4 regions of the Sporosarcina sp. SAFN-015 genome follow, and region 4 is predicted to be linked to each of the others. Evidence: a T-box and tRNA genes for the amino acid it is inferred to sense, from the RefSeq annotation. Region 4 holds a T-box; the other regions hold tRNA genes.
The links. The T-box of region 4 lies ahead of argS (arginine--tRNA ligase). A T-box ahead of a tRNA ligase gene usually reads a tRNA of that ligase, here a tRNA-Arg.
Positions count from the first base shown of each region.

Region 1: it encodes a tRNA-Arg, which carries the amino acid that the T-box ahead of argS (arginine--tRNA ligase) is inferred to sense. The anticodon was not compared.
Region 2: it encodes a tRNA-Arg, which carries the amino acid that the T-box ahead of argS (arginine--tRNA ligase) is inferred to sense. The anticodon was not compared.
Region 3: it encodes a tRNA-Arg, which carries the amino acid that the T-box ahead of argS (arginine--tRNA ligase) is inferred to sense. The anticodon was not compared.

Region 1 covers NZ_JBPFDR010000006.1:33,599-41,262, reverse strand. Annotated here, with positions in the region: gene fdhF (formate dehydrogenase subunit alpha) at 1-498, shown strand, start outside; gene ACR65H_RS11685 (helical membrane plugin domain-containing protein) at 504-983, shown strand; gene ACR65H_RS11680 (YIP1 family protein) at 1,076-1,717, shown strand; gene ACR65H_RS11675 (hypothetical protein) at 1,769-1,948, opposite strand; gene ACR65H_RS11670 (MBL fold metallo-hydrolase) at 2,051-2,899, opposite strand; tRNA gene ACR65H_RS11665 (tRNA-Arg) at 3,050-3,122, shown strand; gene ACR65H_RS11660 (hypothetical protein) at 3,199-3,435, opposite strand; gene ACR65H_RS11655 (amino acid ABC transporter substrate-binding protein) at 3,668-4,450, shown strand; gene ACR65H_RS11650 (amino acid ABC transporter permease) at 4,514-5,173, shown strand; gene ACR65H_RS11645 (amino acid ABC transporter ATP-binding protein) at 5,217-5,966, shown strand; gene ACR65H_RS11640 (DUF420 domain-containing protein) at 6,118-6,675, shown strand; gene ACR65H_RS11635 (general stress protein) at 6,724-7,200, opposite strand; gene ACR65H_RS11630 (DUF421 domain-containing protein) at 7,342-7,664, shown strand, end outside.
Region 2 covers NZ_JBPFDR010000005.1:182,581-190,244, forward strand. Annotated here, with positions in the region: gene ACR65H_RS11025 (coiled-coil domain-containing protein) at 85-711, shown strand; gene clpP (ATP-dependent Clp endopeptidase proteolytic subunit ClpP) at 719-1,327, opposite strand; tRNA gene ACR65H_RS11035 (tRNA-Arg) at 1,512-1,583, shown strand; gene ACR65H_RS11040 (HPr family phosphocarrier protein) at 1,685-1,942, opposite strand; gene whiA (DNA-binding protein WhiA) at 1,974-2,921, opposite strand; gene ACR65H_RS11050 (gluconeogenesis factor YvcK family protein) at 2,949-3,932, opposite strand; gene rapZ (RNase adapter RapZ) at 3,937-4,824, opposite strand; gene ACR65H_RS11060 (NUDIX domain-containing protein) at 4,824-5,306, opposite strand; gene trxB (thioredoxin-disulfide reductase) at 5,738-6,688, opposite strand; gene ACR65H_RS11070 (tetratricopeptide repeat protein) at 6,782-7,664, opposite strand, start outside.
Region 3 covers NZ_JBPFDR010000010.1:243-7,906, forward strand. Annotated here, with positions in the region: gene rph (ribonuclease PH) at 9-767, shown strand; gene ACR65H_RS15725 (XTP/dITP diphosphatase) at 764-1,378, shown strand; gene ACR65H_RS15730 (metallophosphoesterase) at 1,375-1,875, shown strand; tRNA gene ACR65H_RS15735 (tRNA-Arg) at 1,947-2,020, shown strand; gene ACR65H_RS15740 (ring-cleaving dioxygenase) at 2,360-3,304, shown strand; gene ACR65H_RS15745 (sensor domain-containing protein) at 3,573-5,219, shown strand; gene ACR65H_RS15750 (DUF3196 family protein) at 5,360-6,337, shown strand; gene tig (trigger factor) at 6,448-7,664, shown strand, end outside.
Region 4 covers NZ_JBPFDR010000001.1:453,844-461,507, reverse strand. Annotated here, with positions in the region: gene ACR65H_RS02080 (FtsX-like permease family protein) at 1-382, shown strand, start outside; gene ACR65H_RS02075 (alanine/glycine:cation symporter family protein) at 723-2,108, shown strand; gene ACR65H_RS02070 (methyl-accepting chemotaxis protein) at 2,266-4,368, shown strand; gene argS (arginine--tRNA ligase) at 4,420-6,084, opposite strand; T-box leader at 6,132-6,348, opposite strand; gene ACR65H_RS02060 (DUF3221 domain-containing protein) at 6,443-7,594, shown strand.

The DNA of each region.
Region 1 (7,664 bases), on a different contig from region 4:
GATGACGAATTCGATTTGCACATTAACAATGGCAGGATGCTTGAACATTTCCATGAAGGGAACTTGACGAATAAATCTGCAGGGATTCAATCGAAGGTGCCTGAAATTTTCGTGGAAGTATCGCCAGAGCTTGCAAAAGAGAGAGGCGTTCTCAGCGGTTCATTAGTAAGGCTCGTTTCACCGCACGGAGCTGTCAGACTGCCGGCTTTAGTGACCGACAGAGTGAAAGGGAATGAGTTATTCCTTCCGATGAACTCTGTAGAAAAAGAATCAGCTATTAACTTTTTGACGGGTACAGCAGTAGATCAAAGAACGAACACACCTGCATTCAAACAAGCAAAAGTCCGTATGGAAGTTTTAAGGAAAGAAGGCGAAAATCCTTTACCGGCAAGCAACCATCGGAACAAGAAACGACATCCTCAAAACGGGGTAGAAGTTGAACGGAAGTGGGCTAGACCAGGTTACGAGCATCTGACAGATCAAGTGGAGAAAGGGTGAGCTCTATGGCAGCGCCAATTACTTCAATTAAACTAAAAGAACTTACGCCAGCAGAAGTGCAGCAACAGAAAATGGATGAACTGCAATCCCTCATTACAGAACAGCAGCAATCATTGCAAAAAATCTTAGAAATTACAGCTGAATTGGACAATGCGGGAGTACTGGATTCTGTAAATGCAATGGTAAAGGCGAAAGATGAGATTGCAAGTATCGCTGTAACACAAGCGTCCCGGGAACCGATGACGAATCTCATCAATAATATAATGAACGCGGCGGGTCTATTGACATCGATAAATCCGGAAGTTACGGAAAGTTTGAAGGACAGCATATCAAAAGGAATCGAAGAGGCTGAATTGTATAAAGGAAATGGAGATAAAGTGTCGATTTTTCAAGTGATGACCGCACTTAACGACCCTCATATCAATCGCGCAGTGAAGTATGGTTTAGATTTTCTGAAAGGTATGGGAAAAGGGCTTGATAAGTAAATGCCGATTCTCAATTATTCTTGAAACGAATCCGTTTTTCATGCGTATGTATGAAGAGTGGAAGAAAAAGAATAATAGGGAGTGAGCTTTCTTTGCAAAATAATGAATATGAAGTCCATGAAGGAATACAAGTCAACCCATGGACTGCCATATGGCTTCATCCGAGAAAAACCGTCCAATATGTGAAGGATTATAAAACAGGCAGTTTCGTACTTGGCATTTCGGCAATTACTGGAATCATACACTTCCTTGACCAAGCTGTGAACAATGATTTAGGGGAGACCTGGAATCTCGCCTCTATTCTATTAATTTCATTGATTGTCGGACCAATTATAGGAGTAATTGCACTATATGTAGTATCGGGAATATACCATGCTTTATCACTTCTGTTTGGCGGCTCGGGAACATTTGAGGAATCGCGAAAGGCGTACACGGTTTCTAATATCATTATTGTGATTATCGGAGTTATTTGGATACCGGATCTGCTTATTTTGGGTCAAGGCAATTTTATTAGTGACTATGATTTCTCGGTTGGACAATTTATTTGGATGATCGTCTCTTTACTTGTCAACTTTGTTGGAGGAATTTGGTCGTTGGTAGTCCTCGTTGCCGCATTTGCTGAAGTTCATCAGTATGCTATTTGGAAAGCTGTATTGGTTGTACTATTGCCGATTATCATTCTTGTAGTCTTTTTAGTCATTATTATTGCATTAACGACACCAGCTTTGTTTTAATTATGAAAAAAAGTTCGTCTCAAAGCCGTTTATAGCTTTAAGACGAACTTTTTAATGTGGGTTTATTGATTCATCGTCATTCTTTTGCTCTTGCTCCGTCTTTCTGTATGAGTTGACCATCGCTTCCTTATAATCGCCTAGAGTGGAAAATTCATGAAACCTCTTCGCAAACTTTCGATTCCGCAATTCAATTTCATTTCGTTTCGTAATGTTTCGCTCAACCCTGTCCATCGATCATACCTCCTCCGGATCATTATTATTTAGCTTACCCGGAAAACATGACAATATGACAGCGATGTAGGAATGACAGGGATAAGTCTACCGAAGTTGAATTTATTTTGAATCATCTACGAATTTGCCGTAATCGGGAACAGCAATCGATTGGAAATTAGAAACAAGCTTATTTAAGTTTTCATCTAGCCATTGCCCTTCAACCGGAACTCCATGGCCTGTAATAGCAATTTTCGGTCTCAAAGCCGCTAATATGCCGACTGACTGTTCAGCCGTATCCCAATCTGGCGTCAAATAGCGGGGAGGCCCACCTATTTCTTTTTCCTGAGTAAACACTTTATACAACTCATCCTGGATGACTGTTACGAATGCATCACCAACAATCATGGCGTGATCGTCATTACGGAACATAGAAATATGGCCAACGGAATGTCCTGGTGTGTGAATCCATTTCCAACCGGGCATGAATGGCACCGTATGATCGTCTGGTAGTGCATGCGCTTTTGATCCGATATTTGTACTTTCATGAGGAAACATGAACGATAATTTGGCAACCATCCCTCCCTCGACAGTCGTGTCAGGTTCAGGGTAATTTTTTTGTCCGGTAATATAAGGAAGCTCTAACGCATGTGCATATACGGGTACGTCCCAAACCTCCAATAAATCAACCAGTCCACCGATATGATCGAAGTGTGCATGTGTCAAAATAATCGCTTTTGGCGGATTGTCTTTACCAAATCTCCTTTCGGCTTCTTCTCTAATCTTTTCACCTGACGTAGGCATACCTGCGTCAATTAAAACCCAATCATTTCCTTCGCCGGCAAAACCGAAAAATATGACATTGACGATTTGAACCGTATAGCAGTATAAGTCGGGAGCTACTTCAAATCCTTTTCCACTAGTCACAGATGTCATAGGTTGAAATCTATCCGTTGAAGAACTTCGTTCCATGCATACTCCTCCTACCTACTATTAGTTTGTTTTCACATTTACTTTACTATGCGTGTTATTTTCGGTGTCATACGGCCGATCCTAAAAAAGGGCAGCAAAACTGTTGCTCTTACCAAATCATCTCTTTATAATAGAAAGGTACTCTAATTTGTCTCAGTAGCTCAGGGGATAGAGCAACAGCCTCCTAAGCTGTGGGTCGCAGGTTCGATTCCTGCCTGGGACGTTCCATTACATAGCGAAGGCTGTCCGAATGTCAGGTGAATCTGATTCATTCGGGCAGCCTCTTTTTTAAATTTGAATCATTTTTTTTCGGGATTGATACTATTAGGTTCATCCCCAAGACGATTCATCCCCTGGGATAGCGCTTCATTCGGGGTTTCCTGAAATGAGTAGCCTTTTTCAAAAATGGTTTCAGGATCCATTCCATTTGGCTCTTTGTCCGAGTTAGCATCGTCCTTCATTCCTAAAGATTGCTGTTGGGACGCTTCGGTTTTCTTGCTATTTTCCACGAAATCATTTTTAAATTCTTTCTCCATGTGAACATCCTCCTTTATGTTTCTTACGTATGCTTTACGTAATCCTATATTCTTCAATTTCCTTTTTCGACAGAATCAAAACGTTGACCAATCATATACTAAGTGGAATTGTTAGTGAACGAAGATTTCGAAAATTTATAAAGGGGTTTTCTTTATAGAGAAACCGTGGTATATTATCAATACGTTAACAGACTAAAGTGTTAAAGTGAGACTATGAAAAGGGGAGATAACAATGAAAAAATATATGACATTAATGATCATTTCAATAGTTGCATTGCTTGTCGTGACTGGTTGCGGTAAGTCAAAAACAGAAGGCTCAGAAGGGAAGAACGTTCTCGTCATCGGTGTGGACGATAAATTTGCTCCAATGGGTTTCCGTGATGAGAACAACGAACTCACTGGATTCGACATTGAATATGCGAAAGCTGCAGCTGAACATATGGGGATGGAAGCAAAATTTCAACCGATCGATTGGAAAACAAAAGAAACTGAATTGAGCAGTGGACGAATCGATTTGATTTGGAATGGGTATACGATAACGGATGAACGAAAAGGCAAAGTGCTTTTTACAAAGCCGTACTTGAAAAATGCACAAGTAGTAGCAACATTAGCTGATTCCGACATCGCTAAACTCAATGATTTATCCGGTAAAAAAATTGGGTTGCAAGCACTTTCCTCGGCTGCGGACGCATTAAGCGACAACCCGATTCAATCTGACATCAAATCGATTTCGGAATATGCGGACAATGTTCTTGCCCTATCAGACTTAAAATCAGGCCGTGTCGACGCAGTAGTCATTGACGAAGTTGTCATCGATTATTATATGTCCAAAGAAGAAGGCGTTTTTAAAGTGTTGGACGAGTCTTTAGCGCCTGAGGAATATGGAGTCGGTGTAAAAAAGGGCAATGAGGAATTGCTCAAAAAATTACAAGGCGCTTTAGATAAAATGAATGAAGACGGCAGTGCGGCAGAAATCTCCACGAAATGGTTCGGGGAAGATAAAGTACTTAAATAATGAAACGAGCATGCCGGGTTTTCGATGAGAAAACCTGTTTTGCTTTTTAGAAGGAGTTATCATATGTCTATCGATTATTTCTTATCCATCTTGAAACCGATGCTGGAGGGAGCCCAAGCAACGATAATTTTATTTATCGTTGCCATCATAGTATCCATTCCGCTTGGCTTCATGTTAACCCTTATTGCGAGGAGCTCTATTAAGCCGTTAGCTTATTTGGCGAATACTTATATTTACTTAATGCGTGGGACACCGCTCTTATTGCAACTGTTATTCATAGTTTTCGGCTTGCCGCTTATTCCCGTCATCGGAGAATATTTAGTACTTGATCGGTTTGTCGCAGCATGTTTAGGTTTCATCTTAAATTATGCGGCCTACTTCGCAGAGATTTTTCGTGGCGGTCTGCTCGCTATTGATAAAGGCCAATATGAGGCCGCACAAGTGCTTGGATTGAATCGATGGCAGACGATGAGAAAAGTTGTTCTTCCACAGATGTTCCGTATTGCATTGCCTTCTGTTGCAAATGAGTCGGTTACGCTAGTGAAGGATACGGCCCTACTTTACGCAGTGGCGGTGCCTGAATTGCTGCATTTCGCGCAAACAGCCGTCAACCGTGACTTTACAATAACTCCTTTCTTGTTGGCAGGCGTCATATATCTTCTTATTACATTATGTTTGACAATGTTCTTCAAATGGTTGGAAAGACGGTTGAGGTTCGATTAACTTTTATACAGTTATGCAGGATTGATAAAGAGGAGTGTAATTCATGGCAATTCTTGAAGTGACAAATATAAGAAAATCATTTGGTCCCCTTGAAGTACTAAAACAGATTAGTTTTGAAGTGAATAAAAATGATGTAATCGCAGTCATCGGACCATCTGGATCGGGGAAAAGTACGATGCTCAGGAGTCTAGTCCATTTAGAAGAATTGGACGGGGGAAGTGTGTCGGTCAACGGAAACTATATTGTAAAGGATGGAATTTATTCGAAACCTCAACAAGTGAAACAGATTACATCCAATATGGGAATGGTTTTTCAGCATTTCAATTTGTTCCCGCATCTTACTGTAGTTGAAAATCTTGAACTTGCGCCAAAGCTTCTTAAGCAAGGAAGTGCAATGCAAAACCGTGAATTAAGTATGGAATTATTAGCGAAAGTTGGCCTTTCCGACAAAGCAGATGTTTTGCCTTCCAAGCTTTCCGGCGGTCAAAAACAGAGGGTGGCTATAGCCCGTGCATTAATGAGAAAACCTGAAATTCTCTTGTTTGATGAACCTACATCTGCCTTGGATCCGGAATTGACGGGAGAAGTACTTCGTGTCATGAAAGATCTTGCTCAGGAAGATATGACCATGATTGTTGTAACTCATGAAATGGAATTTGCAAAGGATGTAGCAAATAAAGCGATTTTCATGGATAGAGGTGAGATTGTGGAATCAGGAAGTCCCGTAGATTTATTGAGCAATCCACAAATGGATCGGACAAAGGCATTTTTACACCGAACAATATTCAAGTGATCTGTAGAATAAAACAAGAAATGCAACTATGCAGTCGGGAAACTATACCCGGCTGCTTTTCATTTCGACAACAATGTGAACTGGCGTAAGGGAGGAGTAAAATATGATACACTACGGTTATTAAGTATGTACTGTATAAGGAGATGTTTAAATGAATCAAACCGCAGATTCAATTGGCGGGAAGCCTTTCAAAAAAAGAAATTATCGGCCGGCGATTATCATTTTATCGGTCGTATTAATTGGTATTATTGGCTTATTATCGGGTAGGCAGGGTGTGGAGGATTTTGATGCGTTTGATGTTACGATCCTTCCGTTGATGAATGCAATTTTCAATACCTTTACGTTCTTTTTCTTAGTAGCTGCACTCATTGCTATTAAAAAGAAGAATGTAAATGTCCATCGAAAATTCATCTATGCCGCATTTTGCACAACTGCTTTATTCCTTGTTACTTATGTAGCTTTTCATTATTTGTCCCCGTCCACTCCATATGGCGGCAGCGGCATTTTAGCTGGAATCTACTATTTTGTCCTCATCACACATATAATTCTCGCAGCGGCAATCGTTCCGCTTGCTTTAACAAGTGTTGCTAGGGCTTGGAACAGGGAGCATGAACGTCATCGCAAAATAGTGCGCTGGACGATGCCGATTTGGCTATACGTCAGCTTTACAGGTGTTCTTGTTTACATATTGATTTCTCCCTATTATTAAAATAAAAAAAGGCTGCTCCCATTGAGAGGGAACAGCCTTTTTCGTTTGTTAGATAAGCGGGCGATCGGGATAGTCCAAGCGTGTGGCTGTGTAATCGCCATCTACTAATACAAGAATTTTGCCTTCATTAAAGTAATCATTATAGCGATTTGCTTCTTCTTCAGGAATACCCATACCGATCAATGCTCCAGCGAGTCCGCCGACTCCTGCTCCTGCAGCTGCTCCAGTAATCCCTGCTACGATTGGTCCTGCTGCAATGATCGGGCCGACTCCGGGAATAGCAAGCGCTCCGATACCCGCTAACACACCACCAAGGCCGCCAAGCAAACCACCCGTTGCAGCCCCTGTCGCCGCGCCGTCTGCAGCATGGGTTCCAGTTTGTTCTTCGATGTTATCTACATGATCTCTATCTTTGCTAATGATAGAAATATCATTGGAACTATATCCTTGTCTTTTCAATTCCTCGATTGCAGCAACAGCTTCCGATTCAGTATCATAATAACCTACCACGTGTCTTTGTACCATTTCAAAACGCCTCCTAATAATTTTTTATTCTAGGTGAGTGCTATTCTAGAAAATACCCAATCAATTCTATTTAAAACATTGAAATAGATTTAAAACGTCGATACCGGGTATTTAACTAACTACAGAAGAGGAGGAATAGAAATGGATTATTTTATAAATGGAATGAAACTCGTTATCGGTTTGATTACTTTTATGGTCGTCATCCGGCTTTTAGGGAAAAAGCATTTGGCCGAGATGACGCCTTATGACATCATTTATTTAATAATGTTCGGGGGAATTCTAGAAGAAACTTTATATGATAATAAAACGAGTATATGGATGTTCCTATTCTCCATGGTTGTATGGGCACTATCCATATTCGCTATCGAGAAATTGGTATCTATCTTCAATCCATTGCGCATTCTTCTAAAAGGAGAGCCAGACCAATTGATTTCAGATGGAAAAATCAATCAGAAAGCGTTTAA
Region 2 (7,664 bases), on a different contig from region 4:
AGTATACATTATTTATCGTATGTAGTCCGAAAAGGTTTCAAACCTAGCGGAAATAAATCTAGTTAGGACGCAGAGGCACTCGCTTTGGACGCGGAGCTACGCGCTTTGGACGTGGAGACACTCGCTTTGGACGCGGAGGCACTCGCTTTGGACGCGGAGACACTTGCTTTGGACGCGGATGCACTCGTTTTGGACGAGGAGACACTCGCTTTGGACGCGGAGACACTCACTTTGGACGCGGAGGCACGCGCTTTGGACGCGGAGACACTCGTTTTGGACGCGGAGACACTCGTTTTGGACGCGGAGGCACGCGCTTTGGACGGGGAGGCACTCGTTTTGGACGCGGAGACACTCGCTTTGGACGCGGAGACACGCGCTTTGGACGCGGAGACACTCGTTTTGGACGCGGAGGCACTCGCTTTGGACGCGGAGACACTCGTTTTGGACGCGGAGACACTCGTTTTGGAAGCGGAGACACTCGCTTTGGACGCGGAGGCACGCGCTTTGGACGCGGAGGCACTCGTTTTGGAAGCGGAGACACTCGCTTTGGACGCGGAGGCACGCGCTTTGGACGCGGAGACACTCGCTTTGGACGCGGAGACACTCGCTTTGGACGCGGAGACACTCGTTTTGGACGCGGAAGCACTTTTGTTGAGCCCCCGACAAATGCACACAAAAAAAAACCGACTCCATAATCAGAGTCGGCAGTAGTTCAGTATTATTTTTTCGATTCCAATTCTTTCATGTCGCTGCGAGTGATGATGTGGTCGATCAAACCATATTCCTTCGCGCGTTCTGCTGTCATGAAATTATCGCGATCTGTATCTTTCGCGATTACTTCGACAGGCTGGCCTGTGCGCTCGGAAAGGATCGTGTTCAATTTTTCACGTAGGAAGAGAATGCGTTTAGCTGCGATTTCGATTTCAGTCGCTTGCCCTTGCGCTCCTCCAAGTGGTTGGTGGATCATTACTTCTGCATTAGGAAGCGCATAACGTTTCCCTTTTGTACCTGCTGTCAATAGGAAAGATCCCATCGATGCAGCCATACCGATACAGATTGTTTGGATGTCCGGTTTGATGAATTGCATCGTATCGTAAATCGCCATACCTGCAGTGATGCTGCCACCCGGGCTATTGATGTAGATCGATACGTCCTTTTCTGGATCTTCCGCTTCTAGGAAAAGCAATTGCGCAACAATCGAGTTTGCTACATTGTCGTCGATTGCGCTGCCTAGCATAATGATCCGGTCTTTCAATAAACGGGAGTAAATATCATAAGCGCGCTCTCCCCGATTCGTTTGCTCAATAACTGTAGGTATTAAATTCATGTTATTTCCTCCTTATGATGGGTCAGGATTATCGTTCTGCTGAAACCAGTTGTTTCAACTGTACATCTATCATACATATTATGGTCAATAAAGGTCAAATATAACGCTTTTAATTTAGGTATTGCAATCATACCACTTTCTTTGTATAATTAATCTTGTCTGTTACTGATAGTAGCAAGAAATTGCCCTCGTGGTGCAATGGATAGCACGCAAGATTCCGGTTCTTGAAATGTGGGTTCGACTCCTGCCGAGGGCGTATAAAGTTTTTAAAGAAGCCTGTAAACATGAAAACATGTTTACGGCTTTTTTATTTTTCAGCCGTTTCCTATTTTCATAGTGAAACGGCTGTTTTTTATATTAATTTTCGTTCTCCACAAGCGCAGATAGCTTTTCGATTGCTTGCTCCTCGTCGACGCCTTCAGCGATCAATGTCACTTCAGCACCTCTTGCGATTGCCAAGCTCATTACACCCATAATACTTTTCGCGTTCACTTGACGTTCATCTCTTTTCAAGAATACGTCCGCCGTGAATCGATTTGCTTCCTGTACGAAAAGTGCAGCTTGTCGTGCTTGTAATCCGGTCTTCATCTTTACTTCAACCGTTCTTTCTGCCATATTCCATTGACTCCTCTCTGACTCGTCTATTTTATCGGCTAACAATTCCTCCACTGCGGAGGCTTTCCGCGATTTCTTCAATTTTACGAAGGCGATGATTCACGCCCGATTTACTAACCGTACCGCCGCTCACCATTTCACCGAGCTCTTTCAAAGTGACGTCCTGGTTATCGATGCGCAATTGAGCGATTTCCTGCAAACGGTCAGGTAATTGATCCAATCCAATCGTGCTCTGGATGAATTTTATATTTTCAACTTGCCGTTGTGCCGCTCCGATTGTTTTATTCAAGTTAGCGGTTTCACAATTGACAAGGCGATTGACGCTATTCCGCATATCCCTTAGAATCCGGACGTCCTCAAATTTCATCAACGATACGTGTGCTCCAATGATACCAAGAAAGTCTGAAATCTTCTCCGCCTCTTTCAAATAGGCGATATAACCTTTTTTCCGTTCAATCGATTTCGCATTCAGTTGGTATTTATTCATCAGATCCACTAACGCTTCGCTATGCTCTTTGTAAAAAGAGAAAATCTCCAAATGATAGGAAGACGTTTCGGGATTGTTGACAGAACCTCCTGCGAGGAATGCACCACGCAAATAGGACTTCTGGCAACATTTCTTTTTAACCAATTGCTCTACAATTTCATTTTTAAATTGAAAGGTTCCTGTCAGTATATAAAGGTCCTCTAATAATTGCTTGGCACCTTCCCGAATTCGGCATATGTAGACGTTGTTCTTCTTCAGGCGCATTTTTTTACGAACGAGCAATTCGACTTTATAAGGATATAGCCGCTTGATGTTTGAATAAAGTCTCCTTGCGATTGCCGCGTTTTCTGTTTGCACGTCCAAGCTCAATTGTTTATTGGAAAACGATAGAGCACCGTTCATCCTAATAAAGGCGGCAATTTCCGCTTTCACACAGCATTCCTTGGATTCGATTTGTGTCAGTTCCTTCTTCACTTCAGATGCAAAAGACATGATTTTCCCCCTCTCTCTCGGCGATGATCAGGTCTCCTCGCTTACGATCGTACCTTCCATATAACCCATAATCCACGATGCGACTTTTTCAGCATCATGGATAATTCTTCCGTCTGAAACCGTCGAAAAGTCCCCTAATACGATAGTAGGGACTAGCATTTGCAAAGCATCAATATCATTTTCTACAGGGAGCTGAACATCGGACGGCTCTTCCCCGTTTAATAAAGTTCGAAAATCCGTTTTGTTCAACAGAACCGTGTCAATGAATTGACTGCCGGCATGATCATATAACGCTTTCACATGCTCAGATGCAGTGTACTGATACGTTTCGCCTTCCTGCGTCGTCAAGTTATTAATATATACTTTTTTTGCACGGCACGCTAGAACAGCATCACGAATATCCCTTACAAGTATCGTCGGCAAAATGCTCGTATATAAGCTGCCAGGCCCAAAAATGATCAAGTCCGCTTCATTGATAACCTCTACCGTTTCAGGCAAAGGCTCCACTTCTTGCGGAGATACATAGACTTTTCGAATTTTGCGCCCATACACCGGAATTTTAGATTCACCGGTTACAATTGTGCCATCATCGAGCTCAGCATGCAAGGTGATCTTTTGGTTTGCGGCAGGCAATACTTTCCCTTTAATATTCAACACTCTGCCCATCTTTTCGACAGCACGGGCAAAATCGCCTGTTATATCAGTCAATGCAGCTAGCATGAGGTTGCCGAGTGAGTGCCCTTTCAAATCGTCCGAGTTGGAAAAACGGTATTGGAACATTTTCTCAATTAACGGCTCTACATCTGAAAGCGCTGCCATCACTTGACGGATATCCCCTGGTGGCGGGATATTGTATTGATCCAGCAGTCGTCCCGAGCTTCCTCCGTCATCCGCGACCGTTACAATCGCGGTCAGATCGACTGGATAGGCTTTCAATCCCCGCAGTAACGTGGACAATCCGGTCCCGCCTCCAAAGACGACTATTTTCTTCAATTTTCCGGATTGCAGCATAGTGTCAACCCTTTCTCTTCTCTACATCCCGATGGGTAATTAACGTCTTATATTCCTCTTTGAAACGATTTCCGAAGTATTCTGCTAACGACACCGAACGATGTTGTCCGCCTGTGCAACCAAACGCGATGACGACTTGCGATTTGCCTTCGTTTTTATATTGAGGAATGATGAATTTGAACAGGTCTGTCAACTTTTCAATCAAAACTTGTGTATCATTCCATTTTAACACATACTCATAAACTTCTTTCTCTAACCCGGTTAGTGGTTTCAAATCTTCGATGTAATAGGGGTTTGGTAAAAAACGGACATCAAAGACGACATCTGCGTCTATTGGCATGCCATGCTTGAAACCGAAAGAGATGAAATTGAGGGTGAACGAAGTATCCCCGGCGGAGGAAAATGTCGACATGATCTTTTCTCTTAATTCCCTCGGCTTCAATTCGGATGTATTATAAATGGAACGGGCCCGGCCTCTCAATTCAGTTAAGAGGTTTCTTTCTTTTCGGATGCCTGTCAATGGCAGCCCGCCTACCGCAAGTGGGTGTGACCTTCTCGTTTCCTTGTACCGTCTGACGAGCGTCTCATCATCCGCATCCAAGAAAAGCAACTTCGTCGATACGCCGTCCATTTGCAGCAAGTTATCCAACGCCCCGATCAAGGCGTCGAACAGGTCGCCGCCCCTCGTATCCATGACAGCAGCAATCCGTCTCATCTTATTTTCCGACTTCATCATCAAATCGAGAAAAGTAACGAGCAGTTCAGGAGGCAAATTATCGATACAATAGAACCCCAGGTCTTCGAAACTTTGCATGGCAACTGTTTTTCCCGCACCTGACATACCAGTAATGATAACTAATTCAACATCGCTGTTCGGTAATTCATTCTCCATTAATCCAGGTCACCTTCCATTGATTTTTGTATGTGTTCATCCAACAGTTCAAACTCTTCTGTATAATAAAATGTACCATATTGCACGCCTGTTTGGGAGGCTGCAAATAACAAATTTTTCCGGTCTCCTTCCGCCATCGGAAGTGTGTGTAAACTTTCTACAGGATGCCATTCGAGCAGGCCTTCTCTGTTTGATTCATAAGGAGTTCCAATGAGATCCCTCGCAACGAAAGTGTATAGCATCCATTCGTTCAGTAATTCTTTTGATTCTTTATCGACAATCATCATTGTATAGATGCCTTTTACGTGAGGATTGACAGGTGTCGCGCCAGTTTCTTCGGTAAATTCACGGATGGCTGCGTCGTAGATCGATTCACCCGAATCCATTTTGCCGCCGGGAGCAACATACCAGTCCCGTCTCGGTTTCTTCAATAAAAGAACTTGGTTGTCTTTGACTATAAGTAAATTTGCGATTCTTTGCATGACCATTTCCTCACTTCTTCAATACGCATATAACCATTATACAATGTTTTGAAAGCAAACGACAAAAAAAGAAGACCACCTGCCGTTTGAAGGGCAGATCGTCTTTAAAATGTTGCTATATTAAAAAGGGGGGTCAATTGATATTCTTATCATAACCTTTTTGTATTGCAGGACGGTTACAGGAACATTAAGGATAGATTAATCTTGTTAAATATTAAGTTGCGTAGCTGGATTCAGCTTTCCGTTACGGCACTTCGCTTTCCGCGGGCGTCGCTTCAGCCTCCTCGTCCGCTCATTCTTCGCTCCCTGCGGGGTCTTCTGCTGACGCTTTTCCCGCAGGAGTCTACGTGCCTTCACTCCAAGCAATGGAGATTGAAAAGAGATATTTCCCATATAAAAAAGAGACCCTATCAAGGATCTCTTTTTTATTCTTAAGCTTCAGCAGCCATTTTATCCGCTAGTTCTTCGATATATTTTTGGCATGCTTGGGCTGCGATGCTGCCGTCGCCTGTTGCTGTGACGACTTGGCGAAGTGTTTTTTGACGAACGTCGCCAGCTGCATAGATACCAGGTACTTTCGTTTCCATTTCTTCGTTAGTCACGATATAGCCATGTTCATCCAAAATTCCTAAATGCTTGAATGGTGCCGTTAACGGGTCCATTCCGATATAAATGAACATGCCTTCAGTTTCCATTACTTTTTCAGTGCCGTCCACTGTAGAAACGAGTGTAATAGAGCCGATTTTGCCGTCTTTTTCATTCACTTGCTTAACTGTTGAATTCCAGATGAAGTCTATTTTTTCATTTGCAAACGCACGGTCTTGAAGAATTTTTTGTGCACGAAGTTCATCGCGTCGGTGGATAATTGTTACTTTATCCGCAAAGCGTGTCAAATATGCACCTTCTTCGACTGCGGAGTCTCCGCCTCCGATGACAACTATTTCTTTCTTCTTGAAGAAAGCTCCGTCACATACTGCACAATAGCTGACTCCACGGCCAGTCAGTTCTTTTTCACCAGGGATGCCCATTTTACGATACTCGGCACCTGTTGTAATAATGATGGCACGCGCTTTATATTCTTTATTGCCCGATTTGATTGTTTTGAGGTTCCCCTCATCTATAATTTCTGTGACGTCGCCATATGCATATTCAGCTCCGAAAGCTTTCGCATGTTCAAACATTTTTGTCGAAAGATCAGGACCGAGAATCGTCTCAAATCCAGGGTAGTTCTCGATTTCTTCCGTGTTTGCCATTTGTCCGCCCGGAATGCCGCGCTCCAACATGAGAGTCGATAAACTTCCTCTAGATGTGTAAACCGCAGCGGTCATTCCAGCTGGTCCTGCGCCAATGATAATGACGTCGTATATTTTCTCGGTTGTCATACCTTATCCTCCTCCAGTACATATACCACTGACCAAATCGTATAAGATTCCGAGGGGCCAATCAATATATATGCTTACATGATCGTTCGCTGCTTACACATTGAATTGCGGCAAAAACTCCATCAAATCACTGACGTATTTCGTTAACGTAGGCACCGAAATGTCGTAAGTTCGGGCTATTGCCGCTTTTGTAACTCCTTTATAACGAGAAGACTGGAACATATAATCCGCCGCTGCAGCCAATGCCGCGGGGTTCCTAAAATGATAGGATCGGATGAGTCCTACTTCGCAAAGGGTGAACCACATTTGGAATAGATGGGTCCCTTGCCGTTCCAATGGTTTATATTTTTCATATAACAACTCGGTCGCTTCCAATGCACGCATGAATGAATGGTCAAATTCATTTTCCACCGTAAACTCATAATCGAGGCTATGCGCCAAAAATAATTGCTCAATGACACTTAGCTTTTCGAGATCAATATACGTGGGATGCGAAACGATCTCCTGTTTATGTGCTGATTTTCCTAGCAAATAAAACCCTAACAATCTTTCACTTCTATATTTATTCGTAATTTTACTTAATAAAAATTCACGGTCTTGTTCATATGATTCCGGCTTGGTCGATGAATGTACATCTTTCCATGGCTCAAAACCCGCCTTGGATGGATCTAATTCGACCAACTTCTCATACGACTCCTTCGCAACTTGCTCATTGCCGGAAAAGTATGCAGAATGAGCGAGCCAGAAATAATAACCGGCATCCCCTTCAAAACCACGTTTTTGCAAGCTTCTGAGCCAACCGTACGCTTCTTTATGTTTGCCGACTAACGCGAATGTAGCCCCTAATTTATAACGATGTACAAATTGGTACGGCTTTATTTTCATGAGGAGCTCGAGCATTGCATCCAATTCCTCTTTATCTTTCTCGTAATAATAAAAGACGGCGAGATTACATAGTGCATGCAAATTTCCTTTA
Region 3 (7,664 bases), on a different contig from region 4:
TATCCAATATGAGGCATGATGGAAGAACTGCAGATATGGGAAGGCCAGTATCAATTGAGACGGATTATTTAATCCATCCGGAAGGCTCGGTTTTAATTTCTGTAGGGAATACGAAGGTGATTTGCACGGCATCCATTGAGGAAAGAGTTCCACCGTTTTTAAGAGGAAGTGGACAAGGTTGGGTGACCGCGGAGTACTCGATGCTCCCTCGTGCTACCGGCCAGCGGACTCAACGGGAATCCTCACGCGGAAAAGTAGGCGGAAGGACAATGGAAATTCAGCGCTTGATTGGACGTGCTATGCGTGCAGTGATCGATCTGGGAGCGCTAGGAGAACGGACGATATGGATTGACTGTGATGTGATCCAAGCAGATGGCGGGACAAGGACAGCATCCATTACGGGTGCGTTTGTTGCCATGGGCATTGCTGTCTCTAAATTAACGAAAGAAAAGGGGCTAAGCCAATTTCCTATCAAAGACTATTTAGCCGCGATCAGTGTAGGGAAGACGGAAGAAGGCGTCTTGATTTTAGATCTTGATTATCCTGAGGACTCGGCAGCTGCTGTCGATATGAACGTCGTTATGACAGGCGCTGGAGAATTTGTTGAATTACAAGGGACTGGTGAAGAAGCGACATTCACACGGCAGGAAATGAATGATCTAGTCGAGCTCGCAGAAACAGGTATCCAACGATTGATCTGTGTTCAGAAGGAGGCACTTGGAGAAATCGGTACGCTTATTGGCGGAAAGGATGGCGAAGAACAATGAAGAAAATATTGATTGCAACGAACAATAAAGGGAAAGCAAAAGATTTTGAAACACTTTTTGGTCCTTTCGGTTTCGAAGTGCAAACATTGAATGATCTTGATCAAGACATTGATGTAGAAGAGACTGGCGTTACATTTGAGGAAAATGCGATTTTAAAGGCTGAAACGGTTTCGAAGCTGTTAGGTATTATGGTCATTGCTGATGATAGTGGGTTGGAAATCGATAGTCTTCATGGAGCTCCGGGCGTCTATTCTGCGCGTTACGCGGGCGAGCCAAAGAATGATGAGGCTAATATCGATAAAGTGCTGTCCGAGCTTCTGGGAGTGCCAGAGGAAGAGCGTACGGCTCGTTTCCGTTGTGTCCTTGCCGTTGCAGGACCTAGTGTGGAAACTGTAACATTTTCGGGTAGCTGTGAAGGAATGATTCTTGAGGAGAGAAGAGGAACGAACGGTTTCGGCTATGACCCGATATTTTATTCTCCTGAGAAGGGACAGGCGATGGCAGAATTGTCTCCGGAGGAAAAAGGCCAAATTTCACATCGTGGTGCAGCCCTTAGACAGTTGAAGGAGCGTTTGCCGGAGCTGCTAGATTCGTTAGGGGAAAACCAATGAAAATCGTCGTCTTGAGCGATTCGCATGGCGATAAGGAAACGGTGAAGGCCGTTTCCGCGTTGCGTGCGGATGCTATTTTTCATTGTGGAGACAGTGAACTATCATGGGATGATCCGATTTTGCAAAACCTGCATATCGTAAAAGGAAACTGTGACAGAGATCATCGTTTTCCGGATTCAATTGTAGTTGAAGTCGGTGACAAGAAAATTTGGATGGTCCATGGGCATAAGCATGATTGCAAACGGACAATGCTGCCTTTGTATTATGAAGCTCAGGAGCTAGGGGTAGATATTGTTCTTTTTGGCCATTCACATTCGTATGGCGCCGAGTTAAGTGAAGGAATATTATTTGTTAATCCAGGAAGCACATTGCTCCCAAGAGCGGGTAAACAACCAACTTTTGCAGAGATTGAATGGAACAATGGCTTCTGGATTTCCTTCAAAAACATGGATATGGAAACAGTAATTACAGTTGAAATGAAAAATATCGCAAATTAGCGTTGACTTTTCCAGCGAGCCTGCCTATAATAAAACTTGTCGTTAGGCAATCAACAGTTGCCAAACAACATGTCTCAGTAGCTCAGTTGGATAGAGCAACAGCCTTCTAAGCTGTGGGTCGGGGGTTCGAATCCCTCCTGGGACGTATTAAGTTAAATCGAACGCAATTAGAAATAAGAAACGTCCGCAAACTCTGTTTTAACAGTGTTTGCGGACGTTTCTTATTTTTTATAGAAACACTTTAAAGCGATACAAATGTGGAATATGTAGTGAACCCTAATTGGGGTCACTCTTTTAAAAGTGTCTGCCATTTGGATTCAGTTCACAATACAGGCGTTCGTTGTTCAACGATGAATTTAGTTTGAAATCAAGGTATTTTTCTTGTGCTGTTATCATTTGAGATGTAAAGTGAAGAAACGCACACAGGTAATTTATTTCCCAAACAACTTGACTAATCAAACGACAATATAGGAGGAGAAAACTTATGTATACAATTCCAGGACATCATCATATTTCGATGATTACGAAAAACGCTAGCCAAAACAATCACTTTTATAAAGACATTCTTGGTTTACGTCGTGTGAAAATGACCGTCAATCAAGATGAGCCGTCAATGTATCACTTATTTTACGGAGATAAAACAGGGAGCCCAGGCACAGAATTATCATTTTTTGAAATCCCGGTCGTCGGGCGCACCCATCGAGGGACAAATGCCATTACGCGAATTGGGTTGCTTGTCCCTTCGGAGGATAGCTTAACTTATTGGAAATCCCGTTTTGAGAAGTTCGGCGTTTCGCATGATGAAATTACAACATACGCAAACCGTCCTGCTTTGCCTTTTGAGGATTCCGAAGGCTTGCGTATGGTACTTCTCGTATCCAAAGGGGGAAAAGTCGAGCACTGGAAAACTTGGGAAAAGTCGATTGTACCAGTAGAGCATCAAATTCAAGGAATGGGTTCAGTAGAAATAACCGTCCGTAAGCTCGATAAATTAGCTCGAACGCTAACTGAAGTATTTGGTTATACTGAAGTGTCACGTACGGAAGAAGAGATGATATTCCAATCGGTGAAAGGTGAAGTGTTCGGCGAAATCGTTGTGAAATATTTAGATGGTCCAGCCGAAAAGCCGGGACGTGGAAGCATTCATCATTTAGCGATCCGAGTTAAAGACGAAGAAGAACTCGCACACTGGGATGAGCAAGTCCGCGCTCGAGGCTTCCATTCATCCGGCGTCGTGGATCGTTTCTATTTTAAAAGCTTATATTTCCGCGAGTCGAACGGCATTTTATTTGAAATTGCAACAGATGGACCGGGATTTACAATTGACGGAGATATCGAAACGTTAGGTGAGAAATTAGATCTACCGCCGTTTTTAGAATCGCGTCGTAGAGAAATAGAAGAGAAACTACAACCTATTGAGGAAAACTAATTATGGAACAATCTCGTATTGAGGTGTTATAGACCATCTTTAGTTTGTTGAGTGCTGATTAATAAATATCTATAAAATAAAGGTTGATTGAAGACGAAAGATGGGTAGAAATATAAGGAATTACTAAATTACCGTAAAGTAACATGTTAATTTGTCGAAAATAAAGGCAGGGAGGTGGTGTATAACCCGTCCCTGCCTGTTATTTGTAATCAAACATAGCCTATTTACGAGCCATTGTACGTAGTCATTAATAGAAGGAGTAATACAAATGGAAAGTTTTATAAGAGGAATTCCGAATGATATGTATGAATTCATGTTAAATCATAGTCCAGATCCTATATTTCTAATAGGTGAAAAAGGAAAAATGTTTTATGTGAATGCTGCAGCTACGGACTTGTTTGGCTATTCATCTTCTGAATGGAAGAACATCAACTTACGAAATATTATTGACCCGGAATTCTTGGGTGAAGCAGCTCTCTTTTTTTCGAAAACATTGAATGGAGAATATTGCTCTTATACTGTAAATGCTCACGACAAAAAGGGGAAGCAACTTCATTTGCAAGTTAAAAATATACCTTTGTTTACGAATGCGCGGCAACCGAAAAATGTAATGATTTTAGTTAATGATTTTACCGAACTCGTGGAAACGAAAGATGCATTGCAAAAAACAACACAGCAATTAGGTTTCTTTTATGAGTCTTCCGCAGAAGCAATGGATATTATCGACCTTGATGGCAATGTCTTGCAGGTTAACAAAGCCTTTGAGGAAATGTATGGATGGAAAGAGGAAGAAATAGTAGGGAAACCGATGCCGACAATCCCACCCGAACGGATGGGACAAGTAAAAAGAGATCGTGCCCTTGTCTTGAAAGGTTTAAGCATTAAAGGGTTGGAAGTGGATTGTTATAAAAAGGATGGCACATTAATACCCGTCAGTATTACACTTTCTCCCCTTCATGATGACCAAGGAAGAGTTATCGCATTTTCTGGCATTTCACGTGATATTTCGGAAAGAAAAAGATACGAAGAAGCATTAATACGCAGTGAAGAAAAATATCGCTTAATTGCCGAAAACATGACGGATCTAGTTACAATTTTAGATGCAAACGGAGTCATCATCTATGCATCGCCTTCCACTACCCGGGTTTTAGGATTTCCATTGGAATACTATGAGCGGAAAAATGCCTTCAATATTATCCATCCAGAAGATTTACCAGAGGTCAAAAAGTTGTTCTTATCTATATTCCGTTCAAAGGGCTCTGCTGATATGGAGTTTAGGTATGAACATAAAACGAAAGAATGGATATGGCTTGAGGCGAAAGGATCTTATTTTGTAGATGAAGAAAAGGGTGAGGGATTTGTACTGGTAGTCTCCCGCGTCATCGAAGAAAAAAGGATAATGCGTGAGAAGTTAATGCAAATGGCATTCCACGACGAATTGACGGGATTGCCAAATCGGAGACTATTCCAAGAAATCATGCGCCAAACATTGAAAGAAGCTAAACGGAATAAAGAAACATGCGCCTTGTTATATATGGATATTGATGAATTTAAATGGGTGAATGATCATCTTGGCCATTCAATAGGTGACAAGTTGTTGAAACAGTTTTCTAAAAAAGTTAAGCTATCACTTCGTGAAAGTGATGTATTTGCCCGTCAAGGCGGAGATGAATTTCTAATCCTTCTTCCTAATACCGATGAAAATGAAGCGATAACGATTGGAGCACGTATTTTAGATAGTTTGCAGGAACTATGGCAAATCGGAGAACACTCATTTACGACGACTTCAAGTATCGGCATCGCTGCATACCCAAAAGACGGCGTTTCAATCGATGAATTAATTCGAAATGCAGACAGGGCATTGTATAAAGCAAAAGAAAACGGTCGGAACACATATAGAACGTACTCTAATTAAAAATGAGTTGACAAAAAAGTTGTATGAACGACTTTGTTGTCAACTTTTTAATACATACTTATATAAACTGAAGTGAATAATTCATTTCCGGTTGGAAAATGCTATATGTTATAGTGAATGGATGAAAGAAGGTGAATCCAGTGAGACATAGATATGGAAGGCTCATTAAAAAGGATAACATCGTCGTGTTTCCTGGTGCCTTGGAACGGCTGATCGAAAAAGGGTTGGATGCAGTTGAAGATACCGACTACGCGGAAGCTGTTGAAGCGTTCGGACAGGCGTACCATTTTGACCCGGACAATACCCGATTATTAGCGCCATACGCAGTTTCATTGTACGAAACAAAAAACTTCCCATTGGCGAAAGAAGTGGCAACAAAACTACTACATAGCGGAACTACGGATTATCTTGATGCCATGGAGTTATATTTGGCGATCAGCATTCAACTTCAAGATTATGAAGAAGTCGAAATGACAATCGAAACTCTTCTAGATGAAGGAATCGTCCCACCAGACACGTTGAAGAAGTTCAACTATTTACGGGATCTAAATAAAAGACTTTCTTATAGATATATTCGTGAGGTAAGTGAACCCCAGAAACATGACTTGTTCACCTTGGATGAATTCGTGCAAGAAACAACTGAAACACAGCAGAAAATGCTTGCTGTTTTTGAAAATAGCGAGTTAGATCAGACTATCAAAAAACTCCTCGCACAAATTGTCGAAACGGAAAGCTTGCATCCGATCGTCAAAACATATGCACTCGTTCTTCTACGTGATTCAGGATATGAAAAAGAAGTGACCGTCCAGAAATTTGGATATTCAAAAAATGTCATCCCTGCAGATCTCGAACTTCCGAGTCAAGATGAACGTTCCATTAATGTAGTGAATCAGATAGGAGAGCTATTTGAAAAGGACCCATCTCGGATGCAAATGGCGATTGACGCTAGTCTGCGTTATGGAATTATTGCCTATCCTTTTTGTTGGGATGGATTTACGACTTTTGAAGTTGCTGATGCATATACAGAATACATAGAAAGCATGTTCACTGGTGAGCCGGTTACTAACACGGAATTGAATTCATTGATCAAATCTGTCGATGAACAGACAGATAGGTGATATGCATTAAATCTGTTGAAAGATCGAAAGTCTATGATATACTGTAAGGGTTGTAAATAGCGTATAAACGTGAGAAAATATATTGGTCATTATGATTCGGAGGTATTAACATGTCTGTTAAATGGGAAAAAGAAGAAGGAAATAAAGGGACGCTTACAGTTGAAGTTCCTGCTGAAACAGTAGACGCAGCACTTGACGAAGCATTCAAGAAAGTTGTAAAGAAAGTTCAAGCGCCTGGCTTCCGTAAAGGGAAAATGCCACGCAAAATGTTCGAAAGAATGTATGGCGTAGAAGCACTTTATAACGATGCTCTAGATATCATCCTTCCAGAAGCGTATTCCAACGCTCTTGACGAAGCTGACGTAGAGCCGATCGCTCAACCTGAAATCGAAATCGATGAAATGGAAAAAGGCAAAGCTTTAGTCTTCAAAGCGCATGTTACATTGAAGCCAGAAGTGAAACTTGGCGACTATAAAGGTCTTGAAGTGACACGTCAGGAAACTGAAGTGACAGACGAAGAAATCGAACAGCAATTAAAAGATCGCCAAACAGCATTAGCTGAAATGGTTGTAAAGGAAGACGGCGCTGTTGAAAACGGCGATACTGTTAACCTCGACTTCGAAGGATTCGTTGATGGCGAAGCGTTCGAAGGCGGTAAAGCTGAAGGATACGATCTTGAAATCGGTTCTGGTTCATTCATTCCAGGTTTCGAAGAGCAAGTCGTCGGTATGAAACAAGGCGAAGAAAAAGACGTTGAAGTCAATTTCCCTGAAGAGTACCATGCAACAGAATTGGCTGGAAAACCTGCAGTATTTAAAGTGAAAGTACATGAAATCAAATCGAAGGAAGTTCCAGAGCTTGATGATGAGCTTGCAAAGGAAATCGATGAAAGCGTCGAAAGCCTTGAAGAACTTCGCACAAAAATGAAAGAACAGACTGAACAAGATAAAAAAGGCGCATCTGAAACAGCAATGCGTGACGATCTTGTAGAAGCTGCAGCAAGAAATGCTGAAATTGATATCCCAGAAGTAATGATCGATTCCGAAGTGGACCGTATGATGGATGAGTTTGGACAACGTCTACAAATGCAAGGCATGAACCTTGACTTGTACTTCCAGTTCTCAGGTCAAGATGAAGCTGCATTGCGCGCACAAATGAGAGACGATGCTCTAAGCCGTGTCCGCGTTTCCTTGACGCTTGAAGCAATCGGCGCTGCTGAAGGTATTGAAGTGACTGAAGAGGAAATCAATGCTGAGCTTGAAAAAATGTCTGAACAATTTGGTATGGAAGTTGACCAAATTAAACAAACACTAGGCGGAACAAGAGT
Region 4 (7,664 bases):
TATGGAAAACAACGGATTGCTCATTTTTATCTCTGGCTTTTTAGGTCTTGTGTTCCTCATTTCGACAGGCAGTATTTTGTATTTCAAGCAAATGACGGAGGCGGAACAGGAAAGAAGCAGCTATGCAACATTGCGTCAATTGGGCTTTACAGTGCAAGAGATTATGCGAGGCATCGTTCGTAAGCAAGTGTTCGTCTTCGGCTTACCATTGTTGATTGGCTTGTTGCATTCGATTTTCGCGATAAAAGCAGCATCGTTCATGTTCATGTCTGATATTACGTTGCCCGCTTCTTTCGCAATGGGCATTTATGCATTGATTTACCTCGTGTTCGCTTTCCTGACGGTCGGATATTATCGGAAGACGGTGAAAGCTGCGCTTTGATTGGCGAATTGCATGCGAAAAAGGGCGGGTCGGTGATAAAGTGCTGAGAGTCGGTGATAAGCTACCGAGAGTCGGTGATAAATCGCCTCAAGTCGGTGATAACCAATACTTTCCGGCAATATTCGATACTTTTTTTCGAAAATAGGTTGAAAAATACGGAGTCGATGATAAAATATTCAAATCAGAATAAATATGAAGATGAAGCACTTTCACGAAAGCTTCTATACCGTCTGAGCCCATGTTGGCTCAGCGGTTTTTCATTTTTCAAAACGTGAGTTTTTTTAGCATGACAGGGTAAAGATAGTAAGAGAGTTACTATGATAAAGAGGGAGTGAACAGTGTGGGAGTATTAGAGTGGCTCGTCGGACCGGCGAATGATTTTATTTGGACATACATACTGATCGGGCTTTTATTGCTCATTGGTCTTTACTTTACGATTCGGACGAAATTTGTACAGTTCCGTTTGTTTGGAGAGATGTTCAGACTTATTTTTGAGAAAAAAGAAGGCGACCATGGCGTTTCAGCATTCCAGGCGTTTACAATCAGTGCGGCTTCGCGAGTCGGTACGGGGAACGTAACTGGCGTTGCGCTGGCAATTGGAATTGGCGGACCGGGCGCTGTCTTCTGGATGTGGGTCATCGCCGTTATCGGCATGGCGACAGCGTTCATCGAAAGTGCACTTGCGCAAGTATATAAGGTGCGCGATGGCAATACATTCCGCGGAGGGCCAGCATATTACATGGAGAAGGCGTTAGGCCTTCGGAAGTTAGGAATCGTGTTCGCAATTTTACTGACATTGTGCTTTGGTTTTATATTCAACTCTGTCCAATCAAACACGATCAGCCAATCGTTCCATGATGTTTTCAATCTTCCGTATTGGGTTGTCGGACTAGTTCTTGTCGTACTTACAGGGATAATCATTTTCGGCGGCGTACAGCGGATTGTCAAAGTAACGCAATCCATCGTTCCGATCATGGCGGTATTCTATTTGCTTATAGCGCTTTACGTTGTTGCCATTAACATTACGGAAGTTCCTGCAATGATTGCCCTTATTTTTGAGCATGCTTTTGGTATTAAAGAAATGGCTGGCGGCGGTATTGGTGCTGCCATGATGCAAGGGATTAGACGTGGTTTATTCTCAAACGAGGCGGGTATGGGGAGTGTGCCGAACGCTGCAGCGACGGCGACTTCTTCGCATCCGGCGAAACAAGGGCTTGTTCAAAGTCTTGGTGTATTTTTCGATACGATCATCATTTGTTCTGCGACGGCTTTCATCATTATCCTTGCTGGGCTATATGATAAAGGGGAAGAGAGCGGCATTTTGCTGACACAAAGTTCGATGGCTGTTCACGTCGGTTCTTGGGCGCCTTATTTTGTCGCAATTGCAATCTTGTTCTTCGCGTTCAGCTCGATTGTTGGAAATTACTACTACGGTGAAACGAATATCGAATTCATTAACGCGCATAAGTCTTGGATGATGCTTTACCGCATTTTGGTTCTCGTCATGGTCATGTTCGGTGCAATGGCAAAAGTGGATATCGTCTGGAGCATGGCGGACTTATTCATGGGCTTAATGGCGATCATAAACCTCCTCGTCATCCTAGCTCTTGGAAAAGTTGCTTTCCGCGTTTTGGATGATTATACGAAGCAACGGAAACAAGGGAAGAATCCTGTGTTTAAAGCGGATTCTAGTTTGAAAGGTGCCGACTGTTGGAGGGAAGATTAATATTATCATTATAGATAAAGGATGGTCTCGCTGGAATTGGCGAACCATTCTTTTTTTATTATGTTTTTTGAAATATGGGACTTTACGACTGTTCTTTATTTGTGTGTTTTGGTCTGCTATAATTCTATTAATCTAGTACTAATGGAGGTATTTGAGGTTGAAGAAACAGAAAAGTATTGCTTGGAAGTTATCCGGTTTAATTATCGGATTGTTTTTGCTTTTATTTATTGCCTATACATTGATAACAAGTACAATTTTATATGGGAAAACCGTTGCAGAAGCTGAAAAGTATACGGTAGAAAGTACAAAGTACAATGCCCAATTGATCAGTTCCAGGTTTGGCAAAACGGACGAAATGCTACATACGACAAAGCGTATGTTTGAGACGTTGCATGCACAAGGGAATCTTACAACTGAGGAAATTGTCAGTGTTATGGAAAGGAATTTGAAAGATAATGCCGACGCAATCGGTTTGGCTGCTGTGTTCGAAAGTGGTTCAATTCCGCTAGACGATCAGGTGGATAATAAACTGGTTGATTCGACTAAAAGGTTTATTCCTTACCTATTCAAAGAAGACAACAATATCGATTTGAGAGGTCTTGTTGGATACGATAATGCTGGAGTTGAAAATTGGTATTCGATACCTAAAAATGAAGGACGAGCTGTCCTGGCAGAACCTCACGTCTTTGATTCGGGTAGCGAATTGGTGTTAATGACGACTATGTCTGTGCCGATTGTAACCGAATCTGGTGAGTTGATAGGTGTATTGGGAGCAGACTTAACCATTGACTTCCTGAATGATTTGGTGACATCGATTCAACCGGACGGTGGGTATGCCTCTATCATAACTGAAGCTGGCAACTTGACGGCGAACAGCTTGAAAGAAGAAATGATTGGAACGAATATGAAAGACTCAATTGATTGGGACAACATGAAGGAGCAACTGGATCGTGGAGAGATTGGAACATTGTATGTGGATTCTAAGAGTCTGAATGAGAAGTCGTTTAATACATTCGCGCCAATTATGCTGGATAACATAGATGATGTCTGGTCTGTGCAAACTGTGTTGCCGCAATCGAACATCCTATCGACTTTCAACTCTATATTAATCGTCACGGTCATTGCAGCCATTGTCATGGTAATTATAATGGCAGGAGTGACTGCGTGGTTCATCTATAAACAATTAAAGCCGCTTTCGTACTTGCAAAGGTCCATCGAAACGGCTGCAACTGGCGACATTACACAATATGTAGACGATAAATACATCCATAATGACGAAATCGGTGCTGTTGCGAGCGCTTATAATAATATGCTGCGACAGACAAACGAAGCAATTGGCGCGGTCCTTTCTTCGTCAAATGAGTTAAGTGATTCCACTGCGCATGTTCACCACGCTTTTGAAGAAATTGTGGCATCCAGCGAGGAAGTTTCATTGGCGACGAATGAAATTGCGACCGGAGCATCAAACCAATCCGAAGATACCGAAGTGACTAGCAATCGTATGGCCGAGTTGGCAGAGCAGATTAATGCGCTATCCAAGCTTGCAGACGGGATGCTTATGCTATCCAAGAAGACTGTTGAATCAACAGATATAGGTATGGTACAGGTCGGAAAATTACGGGAGCATAATGCTTCTGCAAATGAAATGAATACGAAAGTCCAGCAGCAAATAGACGCACTTTCGAATAAAATTACCGCAATCAACAATGTGATTGCTTCTATCCAAGATATCACTGCACAAACTAATCTCCTTGCATTGAACGCCAGCATCGAAGCGGCCCGTGCCGGAGAACATGGCAAAGGATTTGCTGTCGTTGCAGAAGAAGTGCGAAAACTTGCTGAACAATCAAGGAAGGAAACAGAGATTATTCAGCAAACTGTTCACGAGATAATCGAAGAAACACGACAAACCGTGTCTGTCATTGACTCTAATCTTCAAATGATGGAAGGACAAAATGAATCTGTAACAAATACGGAATCGTCCTTTAAACAAAACGCGGAATTGACTGAACAGATGAGCCAAACGATTATGGAATTGACAGCCGAGTTGACTGAAATGCTTACGCATAAAGATCAAGTCATTCTGTCCATCCAAAGTGTGTCTGCCGTTTCAGAGGAGACCGCTGCTTCAGCAGAACAAGTCAGCGCCTCATCGATTGCCCAGCAAGCCGAATTGGAGCGCGTTGCAGAATCGACAACCCGCATGAAGAATATCGCTTCTGAATTGCAGGAAATTGTAGAGAAGTTTAAATTAGCATAAGAAAAAGCAATCGTCCGCCAGTGGTGGAACGATTGCTTTTTTATATCTAATTCACATTTCCTCGGGTGCCTTCATGCCGAGCAATCGCAAGGATTCCTTCAACACGATGATGACGCATTCCGTTAGCGCAGTCCGATACGCCTTGTTTGCAGAGTCGGACAACACTTGCACATTGCCGTAAAACGAGTTGAACGCTTGGGCGAGGTCGACCGCATATTTTGCGATTACGGAAGGGTCCAGATCGTCGTTTGCTCGCTTAACCTCTTGCGGGAATCGGCTAAGCAGCTTGACGATATCCCATTCGTGGTCGTTTACTTCGCTAATCGCGAACGTGTTGGGTGCTCCCGCTTTGCGCAAGATGGAGTTCGCCCGCGCATGCGCATATTGGACGTATGGCCCAGTTTCGCCCTCTGTCTGGAGCATCGTTTCAAGATCAAATTCGATGTCATGCTTCCGATGCTGCTTCAAGTCACTGAAGAGGATTGCGCCTACACCGACTGCTTCAGCCACTTCGGATTTATTGGCCAATGCAGGGTTCTTCTCCTCGATATTTTTTTGTGCAAGTTCGATCGCTTCCTTCAGTACTTCCTCAAGCAAGACAATCTTTCCTTTACGCGTCGACATTTTCTTGCCGCCTTGCAAGATGAGTCCGAATGGAACGTGTGTGATGTCGTTAGCCCAGTCATGCCCCATTTTGCTAAGCACATTTTTGATTTGCGTGAAGTGGAGGCTTTGTTCATTCCCGACGACGTAAATGGATTTGACGAAATCATATTTGTTTTTTCGATCAATGGCAGCAGCCAAATCACGTGTTGCGTATAACGTCGCTCCATCTGATTTTTTAATCAAACACGGAGGCATGCCTTCTTCTAGCTCCACGACCATGGCTCCGTCCGATTCGACCAATAGGCCTTTGTCTTCGAGTTCTTCGACGACAGGTTCCATCTTGTCATTGTAATACGCCTCGCCATTATAAGAATCGAAGGAGACGCCAAGCAGATCATAAATCCGCTGAAATTCATTCAATGACTCGGTTTTGAACCATTCCCACAGAGCGAGAGCGTCGGCGTCGCCGTCTTCCAACGCTTTAAATGCGGCACGTCCTTCGTCGTTCAAGGAAGGGTCCGTCTCCGCTTCTTCGTGGAAACGGATGTACAGTTTCAGCAATGTCTTGATTGGCTCTTTACGAACATCCTCTTCGTTGCCCCATTTCCGGTACGCAGTGAGCAACTTCCCGAATTGCGTGCCCCAATCACCGATGTAATTGATTTTCACCGGTTGATAGCCACTTTTTTCTAGCAATAAAGCGATCGAATTTCCGATGACCGTAGATCGGAGGTGGCCCATGGAAAACGGCTTTGCAATGTTTGGTGACGAAAGGTCGATCGTCACGACACCGCCGTTTCCTTCAGTAGATGAACCGTAAGCAGCGGATTTGTCTAAAACTATATGCAGAAGATCATCGGTAATCGCATGGCGGTTCAGGAAAATGTTCACATACCCATTGACAGCTTCCACTTTTCGAATAGATGGATGTGTTAATGAACTTGCGATTTCCTCCGCGATCGAGACGGGAGATTTCCGTAAAATTTTCGCGAACGGAAAACAAGGCAATGCAAAATCGCCTAGCTTCGAATTTGCTGGCCGCTCCAGCATATGCTCCTCCAACTGGATCGGGCTAACTGTCTGTAAAACTTGTAAAATACCCTTTTTCATTTACACGAACCCCTTTTTAGGAAAAATAAAAAGCCTTCAATCTCAATAAATGAGACGAAAGCTTGTTCCGCGGTACCACTCAAATTGCCCCTAGAATTATGGATAGAGGCCCCTTTCTCCTAACGGCGAGACACCGGCTTCTCCTACTTCATTCAGAAAAGCATCTCCGAAGTGCGCTTCACGAATCCACTCCGCCAGGCTCCCACCAACCCCCGGCTCGCTACAGAAGTGATAATCCATTACTCTCTTCATCATTGATATTGTAGTTGAATGTACCAAATCGGTGGTGACGTGTCAATGGGCGTCACGAAACTTTTGTACGAATCGTCCGTCTAATCCGTTGATGGGAGGTTTTGACATGAATTATAGAATATCAATCTTATTAGGTGCTGCTTTATTGTTAGGTGGATGCGGAACGGATGCATCGCCGAAAAATGTCGCGGTTGAAGATAGTGTTGAATGGAAAACGTTGAAGACGGTGAGTGGGCGAGAAATCATTGCGGAATTAAAGAAAACCGCTCAAGAGACGCCTAAGCGAGACAAATCTGCCACTATAGAAACGCCCCCTGAGTATGAGGTGCCAACAAAAGAATTGGCAGAGGACTTGGCAGTCAAAGGAATTGAGGCACCTGCTGCAATCCAAGCGGTTGAGAAAGTTTATGGTGAAGGTGGGATTCATAGTGAGGGGGTCATCTTCATTGAAAACCAGACGAAGGGCGCTGCGCAATCCGGCGTGTGGATCGGCCTGAAAGAGCCCGATGAACGCGTGCAGCAATTACTAGATTTGCTGCAACCGAAAGTGGATGCGGGCGAAATACTAGCGGAACCGATCTATATTTTCCGCAGCCCTCATACGGAAAAGGAGCTGAATGAATTGCAGGATGAAGTTGCGGAGGCATTGAAAGGAATGGGATCGCAACGAGGATCATTCGGCCTGTACGTCGATGTCATTACCGGCACAATTGAAATTACCCATGATTATCTCAAGCCGAAGCAACAAGAGGAGCTGCGGGAGCTATTCGCCGGCCATACGATCAATTTTACGCAAGAGGGAAGGATGGTCGCGGAGCCGGGGGAATCAACCGTCATTGTTCCTGAACAAACGTACACGAATACCCCGGCGACGGAAGGCGGATTCATATTGGCTGCAGGTGACGGAAGAATTTTTGTGGGAGGCGGAACTGAGAGCGCTGTGTTTTACAAGTTCGCCGAAGCTGACAAGTTGAAAGTGGGCCAGCGTGTGGAAGTGGAAGCTACAGGGATGATTTTAGAATCGTATCCTGGGCAGGGTAGTGCGAAATTTGTGGAAATCATGCCAGACTATAAGCCGGTCGGCGCCGTGCTTTCTGAGTCGCAGGCCGTTGCGAAAGCATTGGATATGGCGGGTGAAAGATTGTCCAATGGCTTTGTCCTCATTGATGAAGTTATCTTTGATGAAAATGAAAAGAAGTGGGTATTCACAGTTCTGCCGGACGACGGAGAAGGCGTGTTGGAAGTTGCGGATCAATAAGAGTAGAGCAACCGTCGTATGTGGGCGGTTGTTTTTATGAACGGAGTTAAATCTCGTCTGAGCTGTGATA